Candidatus Puniceispirillum marinum IMCC1322: one gene and its partner. The protein of the gene in region 1 interacts with the protein of each later gene in a pairwise test. Links are inferred from orthologs where the notes say so. Each region holds a gene or a part of one and is shown on either strand. Other genes may lie near its edges.

The links. The genes of interacting proteins can lie anywhere in the genome.
Region 2: the proteins of ndk (region 1) and SAR116_RS11735 interact in binary tests that used the Escherichia coli proteins (3 or more experiments, as listed by UniProt). The link is inferred for Candidatus Puniceispirillum marinum IMCC1322 from one-to-one orthologs.

Annotation. Positions count from the first base shown.
Region 1 is NC_014010.1:666,812-671,593, forward strand. Bases 1-2,990 are described here. They hold ndk (nucleoside-diphosphate kinase), read right to left. Parts: upstream 1,712-2,990; coding sequence 1,289-1,711; downstream 1-1,288. Other genes in these bases: purM (phosphoribosylformylglycinamidine cyclo-ligase), read left to right, coding at 1-288; purN (phosphoribosylglycinamide formyltransferase), read left to right, coding at 297-965; SAR116_RS13575 (aa3-type cytochrome c oxidase subunit IV), read left to right, coding at 1,053-1,184; SAR116_RS03240 (DNA polymerase III subunit chi), read right to left, coding at 1,816-2,268; SAR116_RS03245 (leucyl aminopeptidase), read right to left, coding at 2,312-2,990. Outside these bases: more of SAR116_RS03245, read right to left, coding at 2,991-3,784; SAR116_RS03250 (LptF/LptG family permease), read left to right, coding at 3,961-4,782. UniProt on the Escherichia coli protein: Major role in the synthesis of nucleoside triphosphates other than ATP. The ATP gamma phosphate is transferred to the NDP beta phosphate via a ping-pong mechanism, using a phosphorylated active-site intermediate.
Region 2 is NC_014010.1:2,503,805-2,508,990, reverse strand. What follows is about bases 1,850-4,565. They hold SAR116_RS11735 (5-formyltetrahydrofolate cyclo-ligase), read right to left. Parts: upstream 3,678-4,565; coding sequence 3,021-3,677; downstream 1,850-3,020. Other genes in these bases: SAR116_RS11725 (hypothetical protein), read right to left, coding at 4,135-4,380; SAR116_RS11730 (cell division protein ZapA), read right to left, coding at 3,815-4,138; SAR116_RS11740 (TIGR00282 family metallophosphoesterase), read right to left, coding at 2,162-2,986; SAR116_RS11745 (YebC/PmpR family DNA-binding transcriptional regulator), read right to left, coding at 1,850-2,073. Also shown: Holliday junction branch migration DNA helicase RuvB, read right to left, coding at 1-88; Holliday junction branch migration protein RuvA, read right to left, coding at 99-722; crossover junction endodeoxyribonuclease RuvC, read right to left, coding at 719-1,321; more of SAR116_RS11745, read right to left, coding at 1,333-1,849; tkt (transketolase), read left to right, coding at 4,750-5,186. UniProt on the Escherichia coli protein: Involved in the removal of 5-formyltetrahydrofolate.

The DNA of each region.
Region 1 (4,782 bases):
ATCTATGCCAATGATCTGACTTTTGACATTGATTGTGCACTTTATGATTTGCCGCCGGTTTTTGGCTGGCTTCGTGATAGTGGTAATATGGAATTACACGAAATGGCGCGCACCTTTAATTGTGGAATCGGCCTCATCATTTTCACCAGCCCTGATCAAGCCGAAACCATGCTGGCCAGCTTACATGACGGTATTGAGCCAGATGCCACCATCATGGGTAGCTTGCGTCCTCGTGAGAACTCACCTCCGGTGGTTTTGAATAATAGCCATCATTGGCAAGGCAAATAGATCGTTCCATGACACGCGTCGCCATTCTTATTTCTGGACGTGGTAGCAATATGGAAGCGTTAGCTGACGACATTGAAGCTAATCATCACAGTACGATTTGTCTGGTTGTCGCAAACAAACCATGTACAGGCATCGATAGTGCCGCTGCACGCGGCATTCCAACCAAAATTGTCAATCGTTCGAATTTTGACACACGTGAAGATCATGACCACGCCATGTGCGCCATTCTGGCTGATGCTGAGCCTGATTATATTTTCATGGCTGGATATATGGCCATCGTCGGCGCCGCATTCATCGACCGATTTACGGCCCGCATTCTGAACATTCACCCTTCGCTTTTACCCGCCTATAAAGGGCTTGATACGCATGAGCGCGCGCTAGCGGATGGTGCCAAACAGCATGGCGTTAGCGTCCATATTGTTTCAGAACAACTCGATGACGGCCCAATCATTCTGCAAGCGGCGCTCACTATAAATCCAGAAGATACCGCCACAACATTGGCTACACGCGTATTAGCGCTTGAGCATATTTTATATCCGCTTGTGCTTAGCAGTCTGGCCCATGGTGATCTTGAACTCAGCCACTCAGGCGTTAAGTGGCATAACAGAGAAGCCGCGCTTAGCCGCCTTGGCCATAAAGCGCGACTTCAGATTGAAACGGCATTAATTTGGCCTTAATGCCGCATTGATTTTTACGATGGTATGGGTCATAAAATAGGTAATTAACAGTTTAAAAAGCAATGTATACTGTAGGAGAGAGTAAACATGGACACTTCAGATTTTGACAAGCAGGCCAAGTCGCATCTGGCTATTTATAATGGCTTTATGACCGCCTCAAAGATTGTTATCGGCTTGGTGATTGTTACGCTTATAGCCATGGCAGCAACCTTGCTCTAGGCTAACTTCATATAAATAAATAGATAAATAATAATATATACAAAAGGCGGGATTTCACCCGCCTTTGTGCTTTTGAAGTGGACACGCCTTTTCGGCATATTCATTTAGCCAGTGATTTCTGAACCAGCAAAGAAGTAGGCAATCTCGATCGCCGCATTTTCAGGGCTGTCTGATCCATGAACAGAGTTGGCTTCGATTGATTCAGCAAAATCTTTACGAATTGTGCCATCCGCTGCATCTGCTGGGTTAGTTGCGCCCATTGTCTCGCGATTTTTAGCAATAGCGCCATCGCCTTCAAGGACCTGCAGAACAACCGGACCCGATGTCATAAATGACACCAGATCATTGTAAAACGGGCGTTCGGCATGAACTGCGTAAAATTCTTTAGCTTCGCGGTCACTAAGAAGAACGCGCTTTTGTGCGACAATGCGTAGGCCTGCAGCTTCGAGGCGGGCATTGACCTGACCTGTCAAATTACGGCGTGTTGCATCAGGTTTGATGATGGAAAAAGTTCTTTCGAGTGCCATGTTGCGATCCTCTGATATCAGCGATAATGGAATATTCGGCTTCAATACAAGAGCAGACCGTTTGGCACAAGTCATAACTTCATAGATTTATCAGACAAATGGATTTAGGCCTTTTTCTCCCATCGGCCATCATCCGTTTCGGCAAAGTAACCACGCTCTACAGTGCCAAGATCAGCCCAGCTTTTCCATTGGATACGCGCATGCTGAACCTGAGCCTCGGATCGGCCATCAAACAGATTAAAGACTCTTTCAAATTGGCTAATTTCGGCAGGCACACTTCCATGCAACAAAAACACAAATTCGGCCTTGATTGGATTAACAGCCATATCGGTTGAAATCCAGATTTTGGCAATATCTTGCCCATCTGCATCATCCAGCCCATGCGCAAACCATGAGTCCGGTTCGCGCGTCCATAAATCTGTATCAAGAGCCGAGGCGGCAGGCTGGGGACATAGAATGAGTGCCTTTTTCCCCGCTGCCAGTGTTTTTTTGAGCAGCATCAACAGAACAGTTTCCATATCCGTCTGGGTAAGGTGATAAAAATCTATTTTACTCATTCGGCGCCATACCCGATGCCTTTACTGTTTCAAAGCTTCACTTTTAACCGTCATTTGCCGTGATATGGGCTGTTGTCCAATTATCAACAAGACGATTCAGCAACCGGACACCAAAACCAGTGCCACCTTTTGGCACCGTCGCCGTGGCCTTGTCCGACCATGCTTTACCAGCAATATCAAGATGTGCCCAAGGGGTTTTGGAAACAAACCGTTCAAGGAAACAGGCTGCCGTAATCGAACCACCATAAGGGCCGCCAATATTCTTCATATCCGCAATATGGGATTTGAGCATCTTATCATAGGCCTTGCCCATTGGCAGACGCCACAGCTTTTCTTCGGTTGCCATACCAGCTTGGGTCAACTGTGCGGCCAACTCATCACTATTGCTGAACAGTCCCCCATATTCCTTGCCCAGTGATACAATGATAGCGCCGGTTAAGGTTGCAAGATTAACCATCATTGCTGGTTCAAAGCGCGTTTCCGTATAATGCAATGCGTCGGCAAGCACTAAGCGGCCTTCTGCATCGGTGTTGATAACTTCAATCGTTTTACCAGACATTGCCGTGACCACATCCCCGGGACGCTGTGCATTACCGTCAGGCATGTTCTCAACTAGGCCAATGACACCAACTACATTTCGTTTCACTTTACGCCCAGCAATAGCGGCCATAGCCCCCGTTACCGCCGCCGCGCCACCCATATCCCATTTCATATCTTCCATGCCTTTGGCAGGTTTGAGCGATATGCCCCCCGTGTCAAAGGTCACCCCTTTTCCGACAAGCGCTAACGGGGCTTCGTCTTTACCACCACGCCAGTTCATCACCACCATACGTGATTCACGACGTGACCCCTGACCGACACCAAGAAGTGCTCCCATACCAAGAGCTTCCATATCAGCTTCACCGAGAATTTCGACATCAAGCCCCAAGTCTGACAAGGATGCACAGCGGTCAGCGAAAGCTTCTGGATAGAGTTTATTAGCCGGTTCAAAAACCAGATCGCGCGCCAGCGCTACCCCGTTAGCCAGCGCCTGACGGTCAGCAAGATCACGATCATCTTCGGTAATAAATTCATTGGAAACAGTTAGCTGAACTGATGCTTCGGCACTATCCGTTTCGGTAAAATACTGTTCGAAATGATAAGCAGCCAATTCAACACCAAAGATGATATCAGCTGCCACTTCATCAGCAAGCTTGAGAGCTGGAATCCAGCCCTGCTTATGAGGTGTCGCCGCAAGTGCCGTAAACAAATTGCCGCCGACTGTCTCGGCATGGATTCCCGCCTTGATCATCTCGCCAACGCCAATAAGCAGATACACACCTACATCAAGATACAGACTCAGGCTTGTGCCCTTTTTACCCGTGAATTGTGCGCTTGCCATCTTTGCAATCAGCTGAGCCGCAACATCCTTATCGAGCTTCGGGATAATCACACTGTCTGTAGAAATAAGACATATGGTTACGCAATCCCCCTCGGGGGCATCGTTGGAAAAAGTGAGCTTCAATTTACTGGTCATAAAAACCTCTTGTTCTGGCTAAGATCTGTTTGGGCTGATGTTACCGCACCAATATTGGATAGATATCACATATCATTACAGAAACATCATCATTTTCGCATTTTTAGACTGTCATATTTTTTGCGTTTTGGCAGGCGTATGTGGTATTGACTCTATGAATGGAGAGTTGCTCTATCATGCAGTTTAATATCTACATTTTCAACCAGCTGTTTCGTGCCACCTGCGTTATCTCAATGGTGCTTATTGGCATCATGTGGCTGTTTCAGACGATTAAGTTACTTGAACTTGTTGTGAATAAGGGCGCGCCCATTTTTGATTTTCTTCTGATGTCAATAACTGTAATTCCCCTTTGGTTAACTATCGCGCTTCCCATTGCCGGTTTTGTAGCGGTAAACTGGGTCTTTCATCGTATTCTTGCAGACCGTGAACTCACCGTAATGCAGGCTGTCGGCCTCAGCCCAGCTCAACTTGCCAAAGCACCTATAGCTTTGGGCATGTTACTAACTAGTGTTCTGTATTTTAATTCGGTATATCTGTTGCCAACTTCATTTGGCATATACAAGGATCTCCAATTCAACCTTCGAAACGGCATACCCGTAATTCTTTTGCAGGATGGTGTGTTTACCGAAGTGGTACCGGGGCTAACCATGTTTATTGGCTCGCGTGAAGAAAATGACGTTGTAAGCGATGTATTCATTCAAGATACGCGAACGATTGATAAAACAATCATCCTGACTGCAGAAAATGGAAAATTCGTGGGAAAAGACTACCACCCAACATTAATTCTGGGCAATGGTCAACGATTAGAAGTGAATAGTGACGGCGAGTCAGGTGCTTTACTTTTATTTGAAACGCATTCGCTTTCACTTGTCACAAACGAGAAAAAACCAAGTGAGCGCATCGCAAACGACATGAATGAAGATAGCATAAGCAACTTGCTTGATGCCAAAAAATCACCCTATGCAGATTACGCATTTCAGAGAATAGCCGAAGGACAT
Region 2 (5,186 bases), 1.8 Mb from region 1 along the record:
CGATAAATTCGCCAAGCGACGTTGGCCGCAACGCATTATCGCCACGCTCGACATGATCCGGATTCACAAGGCGTTCATCTTCATTCATCTAAACGTTCCTAGCCCCCGATTTCGCGTAAGGCGGCAGCGATTAATCCAGACAGATCATCTGCGTCGCCAGCCTGCTGTACCCGAAGCAACGCTGCATGTGCCTCAGATCGTCCGTATCCCAGATTTATCAGAGCCGACAATGCGTCACCCATCGCGCTTGCACCAGGCAAATCTTCGCCGCCTGTAACGCCAGATATATTGATTGTAAGACCATCACCAAGCGACGGGAAGCGGCCAATTTTTTCAGCTAGCTCATTCACAACACGCTGGGCAATTTTGGGGCCAACACCATCAGCGCGTGCCACCATTGCCTTGTCACCTGCCATGATGGCGCTACTCAGATCGGCTGGAGATAATACCGATAAGATCGCCATCGCGGCTTTCGCCCCAACCCCTTGCACCGTTATCAATAACCGAAAGGCGTCACGCTCGGACGCATCATGAAAGCCATAGAGCGTCATGCTGTCTTCACGCACGATCATTTCGGTCAGAACGGTAACCGCACCATCCTGTGCCGCAAGCTGACCTTGGGTACGACTCGAAATATTGACCAGATATCCGACGCCTTGAACATCGATAATGGCATGCGTATCGGCTGTATGAGATAAGATACCGCGAAGCTGCGCAATCATGGATTACCCTCATTATCCTGTGCGTCGCGCGCCAACGCCGCCGCAATAGCTTGGGACAGGCCACTATCGGCCTCTGCATTCCTTGTCGAACCTACACGCACAGACGCCGCTTTGCCAGCACCATCACCAATAATCTGTCCGGCACCATTGCTAGCGGCAATGGCTATCGCCAACGCATCTGCTGCATCAGCATTGGCGGGCGTCACCCCCAGCAAGCGTGACACCATATCCTGTATTTGCCGTTTATCGGCAGTGCCAGTGCCCGTGATTGATTTTTTCACCAAACGGGCCGCCAGCTCGTGCACCTCAAGCCCAGCCTGACCGCAGATCATGATCCCCACGCCACGCGCCATGCCCAGCTTCAGCGCCGACTTGGCTGACTTGGCAACAAAGATTTCTTCAATCGCCGCATAGGTTGGTTGATGCGCCGCAATAATGGCCGAAAGATCATCAGCGATCCGGCCAAGACGCTGGGCGTCGGGCTCTTTGTGGTTAGGCTTGATGACACCATTGGCAACGTGAATCAGCCGTCCAGCTGTGACATCAATGACGCCCCATCCAGTGGCGCGCAATCCAGGGTCGATACCAAGAACGCGCATCACCGCCAGCCTTAGGTCAATGAGGCCAGAATGTCGTCAGATATATCGAAATTGGACGATACGTTCTGCACGTCATCATTATCATCAAGCACATCAAGTAACTTGAGCAAAGTTATGGCATGCGCCTCGCTCACTTCGATGGTATTTTGCGGTTTCCAGATCAGACCGGATTCTTCGGGTGCGCCAAAGGCGTTTTCCATGGCTTCGCGCACATTGTTGAAATCTTCGGGCGCACAGGTCACTTCATGGCTTGACTCATCGGACTCAACATTATCTGCGCCAGCCTCAAGCGCGGCCTCAAACATATCATCTGCACTTGCAACGTCAGATGGAAAAATCATCTGGCCAACCCGATCAAACATAAAGCTAACCGATCCTGTTTCACCAAGCGAACCACCATATTTCGTAAAAGCCGAACGTACTTCAGACGCTGTTCGATTACGGTTATCCGTCATCGCATCGACAATTAATGCCGTACCCCCGGGGCCATAACCCTCATAACGAATTTCATCATAGTTCTCGCCCTCGCCGCCTTCAGCGCGCTTGAGCACACGTTCAATATTGTCCTTCGGCATATTCGCCGCGCGCGCGGCAGACAAAGCCGTACGTAGTCGTGGATTTGAGTCTGGGTCGGTGCTGCTACGTGCTGCAACAGTGAGTTCCTTGATAAGACGACCAAAAATCTTGGCGCGTTTTTTGTCCTGTGCGCCTTTACGGTGCTGGATATTTTTGAATTTGGAGTGGCCTGCCATGGTTTCTAACTTCTGTTTATGCGGTTAACTTTGCTATAATGTCATATAGCAGACGCAAGGCAGAACGCCTAGCCGCTAGTGGTCAAAACTATATCCGCCCGATCACATCAGTGCCTGCGGTAGGCGATAGATGGCCGCCAACGCGAAAAGGTGCCACCGAAATAGCTAGACCGCTATCATCACTTTCCACCACAAGCCCGCATAATGTCGGTGTGCCAAGCGCCACCGAAAGGCGCGGATTACTTCGCCCTATGAAACGGGCTGTCGCGGCCTGCTTTTCCATACCGATCACGCTATCATAATCCCCACACATGCCCGCATCGGTTTGATAGGCGGTGCCGCCCGGCAGGATATGATGGTCAGCCGTTGGTATATGGGTATGCGTTCCGACCAGCATCGAGGCTCGGCCATCAGCTAGATGCCCAAGCGCCATCTTCTCGGAGGTTGCTTCACCATGCGCATCTACAAGGATAAAATCTGCATCGCGCCCCAATTTATTTCGCACCAGACTATCATCAAGCGCTAAAAAGGCCGGATCATTTGGTGCCATAAATAAATTGGTCATCACATTGATCACGCATAAACGGGCACCAGCCTCATTTGTAATGGTCGTCACACCAACACCAGGTGTCCCTTCGGCCATGTTTATTGGGCGCAACAAGCGTGGTTCATTGGCGATATAATCAATGATTTCGCGCTTATCCCATACATGATTGCCTGTGGTCAGTACATCAGCCCCAGCTTCAAACAGTAAATCACAGATTGCGGGCGTAATGCCAAAGCCCCCGGCGGCATTTTCACAATTAACGACAATGAAATCGAGCGCCAGACTTTCGCGTAATGACGACATCTGCTCAATCACAGCTTGGCGTGCTGATCGCCCCACAATATCACCTAAAAACAGAACCCGCATTTGGACAAACTCCTATCACGCATTAGCCATAGCTTCACACTGGCATTATCAGCCCATCCGGGGTTAAGACGGCATCAAGTGCCATATCATAGGGTCCGGTGGGTATTTGTTCGACCTGTTGACCGGAAAAGGCGACGCCAATGGTAACGACCTTATGGCCAGTCTGGCGCAGTCCACCAATCGAACGATCATAAAACCCACCACCATAACCAAGGCGCCAGCATGCACTATCAAAGGCCAGCATTGGCGCCAGAATCACATCTGGGGCGCAAACAGGAGCCGTGGTTGAGGGCTGTTTCGTATCATAAGGGCCATCATCCAGCTTATCGCCAGGTGCCCATAATCTGAAATCAAGCGGATTACCAGGTGCAGGCGTAATCGGCATAGCAGTCTGCACGGATGAATCAGCCAGACGAGCAACCAGCGGCAAAGGTGACAGCTCACTGCGTATAGGAAGATAGGCTGCATATATACCACGGCCAAATTGGCCCAATAGTCTATCAGCATAATCTGCTATCGCCATATCTGCGTGGGTTTGCTGTTCAAAAAGAATTTTGCGGGTTTTTGTTGCGGCGCGTCGTAGCGCCTGCTTTTCGTCGGCAGGATCGACTGATACGTTTTGAGACGTCATTTCACAACTTCCTGCAATAACAGTGGTGGCGGCGACCACGCTAACCGTCAGTGTAAACATCCTCTGTGACCTGATTAACAGGTGGGCGCCGCGAATAACTGAACCACGGCTCAGCCAGAGACAGCTCCCGAGAGAAATTTATGGCCCCAGGGATTGAAAAACCAAACGCGAAAGTACAGTCGCCGCGCATTGTTGATTTAAGGTGTTGTTAGCTTAGATGCAAGCTCTGTCAGCCGTGCCGCTGCTTTTTCCAAGACAATAGCGGTAGCTTCGGCATCTTGTCCGGCATCAACCGAGGGTGATGAGCCACCTGCCGACCCGTTCGACGAACGATCCGCAATTATCAAAGCTGTCATTGCCAGCAAACGGGCCTCACCAATCTGGCCGACCGAATCGACCAGTGATTGCATGACCGCATCAACTTCGGCACCCAGCTTGGAGACATGAGCTTCTTCGCCCGCGTCACAACCGATTTGGTAAGGTTTGCCATTCAGGCGGATGGTTACTACAGAGCTGGTCATTTGACTTCGGTCACTTTGTCTTGTTGCGCCCCGCTGTTAACAACTTTGGCGATAATGGCAACCGCCTGATCGAGTTTTTCTTCAAGTGCGCTCAGCTCATTTTGAAACGACGCTGACATGGTGGTAGCATCCGGCTTTGCCATTTTGGCATTGGTGGCCGATTCCTGAACCGATTCTATCGACCGTTCCAAATTAGCCACAGCATTTTCGAATTGGGTTAATGCGTCTTCAAGTCGTGTCATTTAGTTCAAAATCCCAAACAAATTCATCTTATTAGCTTAATAACAAACGTTAACTTACTTATATCGGTTTATTACTCAAAAATCATATTCTGTCTTGTTCATAATATGTTATGAGATGAAGCTTGCACTAAGATACAATTGAAATAAACCCCCATTCTATCCTACCATCACAAAAGTCAAGAAATTGAACTGGCATCACAATATAATCCCCTGAAAAAAATATTAATGATAATCTTCAATAGAATGAATGCCGCATTGACGAAACGGTTATAGAAATGCAAATTGCGGGGATAGTTCTAATAAAGTTTATTACATACAGTTTGCCACGCGTGCTTCGGTCACATCGGCACATACGCTTAGGGGTTTGACATGACGAATGCAGCATCAAAACAAAACATGGCTAATGCCATTCGGGCGTTGTCTATGGATGCTGTGGAAGCTGCAAAATCCGGGCATCCTGGCATGCCCATGGGCATGGCCGATGCGGCGACTGTTCTGTTTGACGAACATATGAAATTTGATGCCGCTGACCCGCATTGGCCTGATCGTGACCGGTTTGTGCTATCAGCTGGGCATGGATCGATGCTTATTTATGCCTTGCTTCACCTAACAGGTTATAAAGATATGACCATGGATGAAGTGCGTAACTTCCGGCAGCTGGGATCGCGCACTGCTGGTCATCCTGAATTCGGACATGCAACCGGCATTGAAACAACCACAGGCCCACTGGGTCAAGGTATTGCCAATGCGGTTGGCATGGCTATGGCCGAGCGCCATCTGGCCGCGCGTTATGGTGATGATCTTGT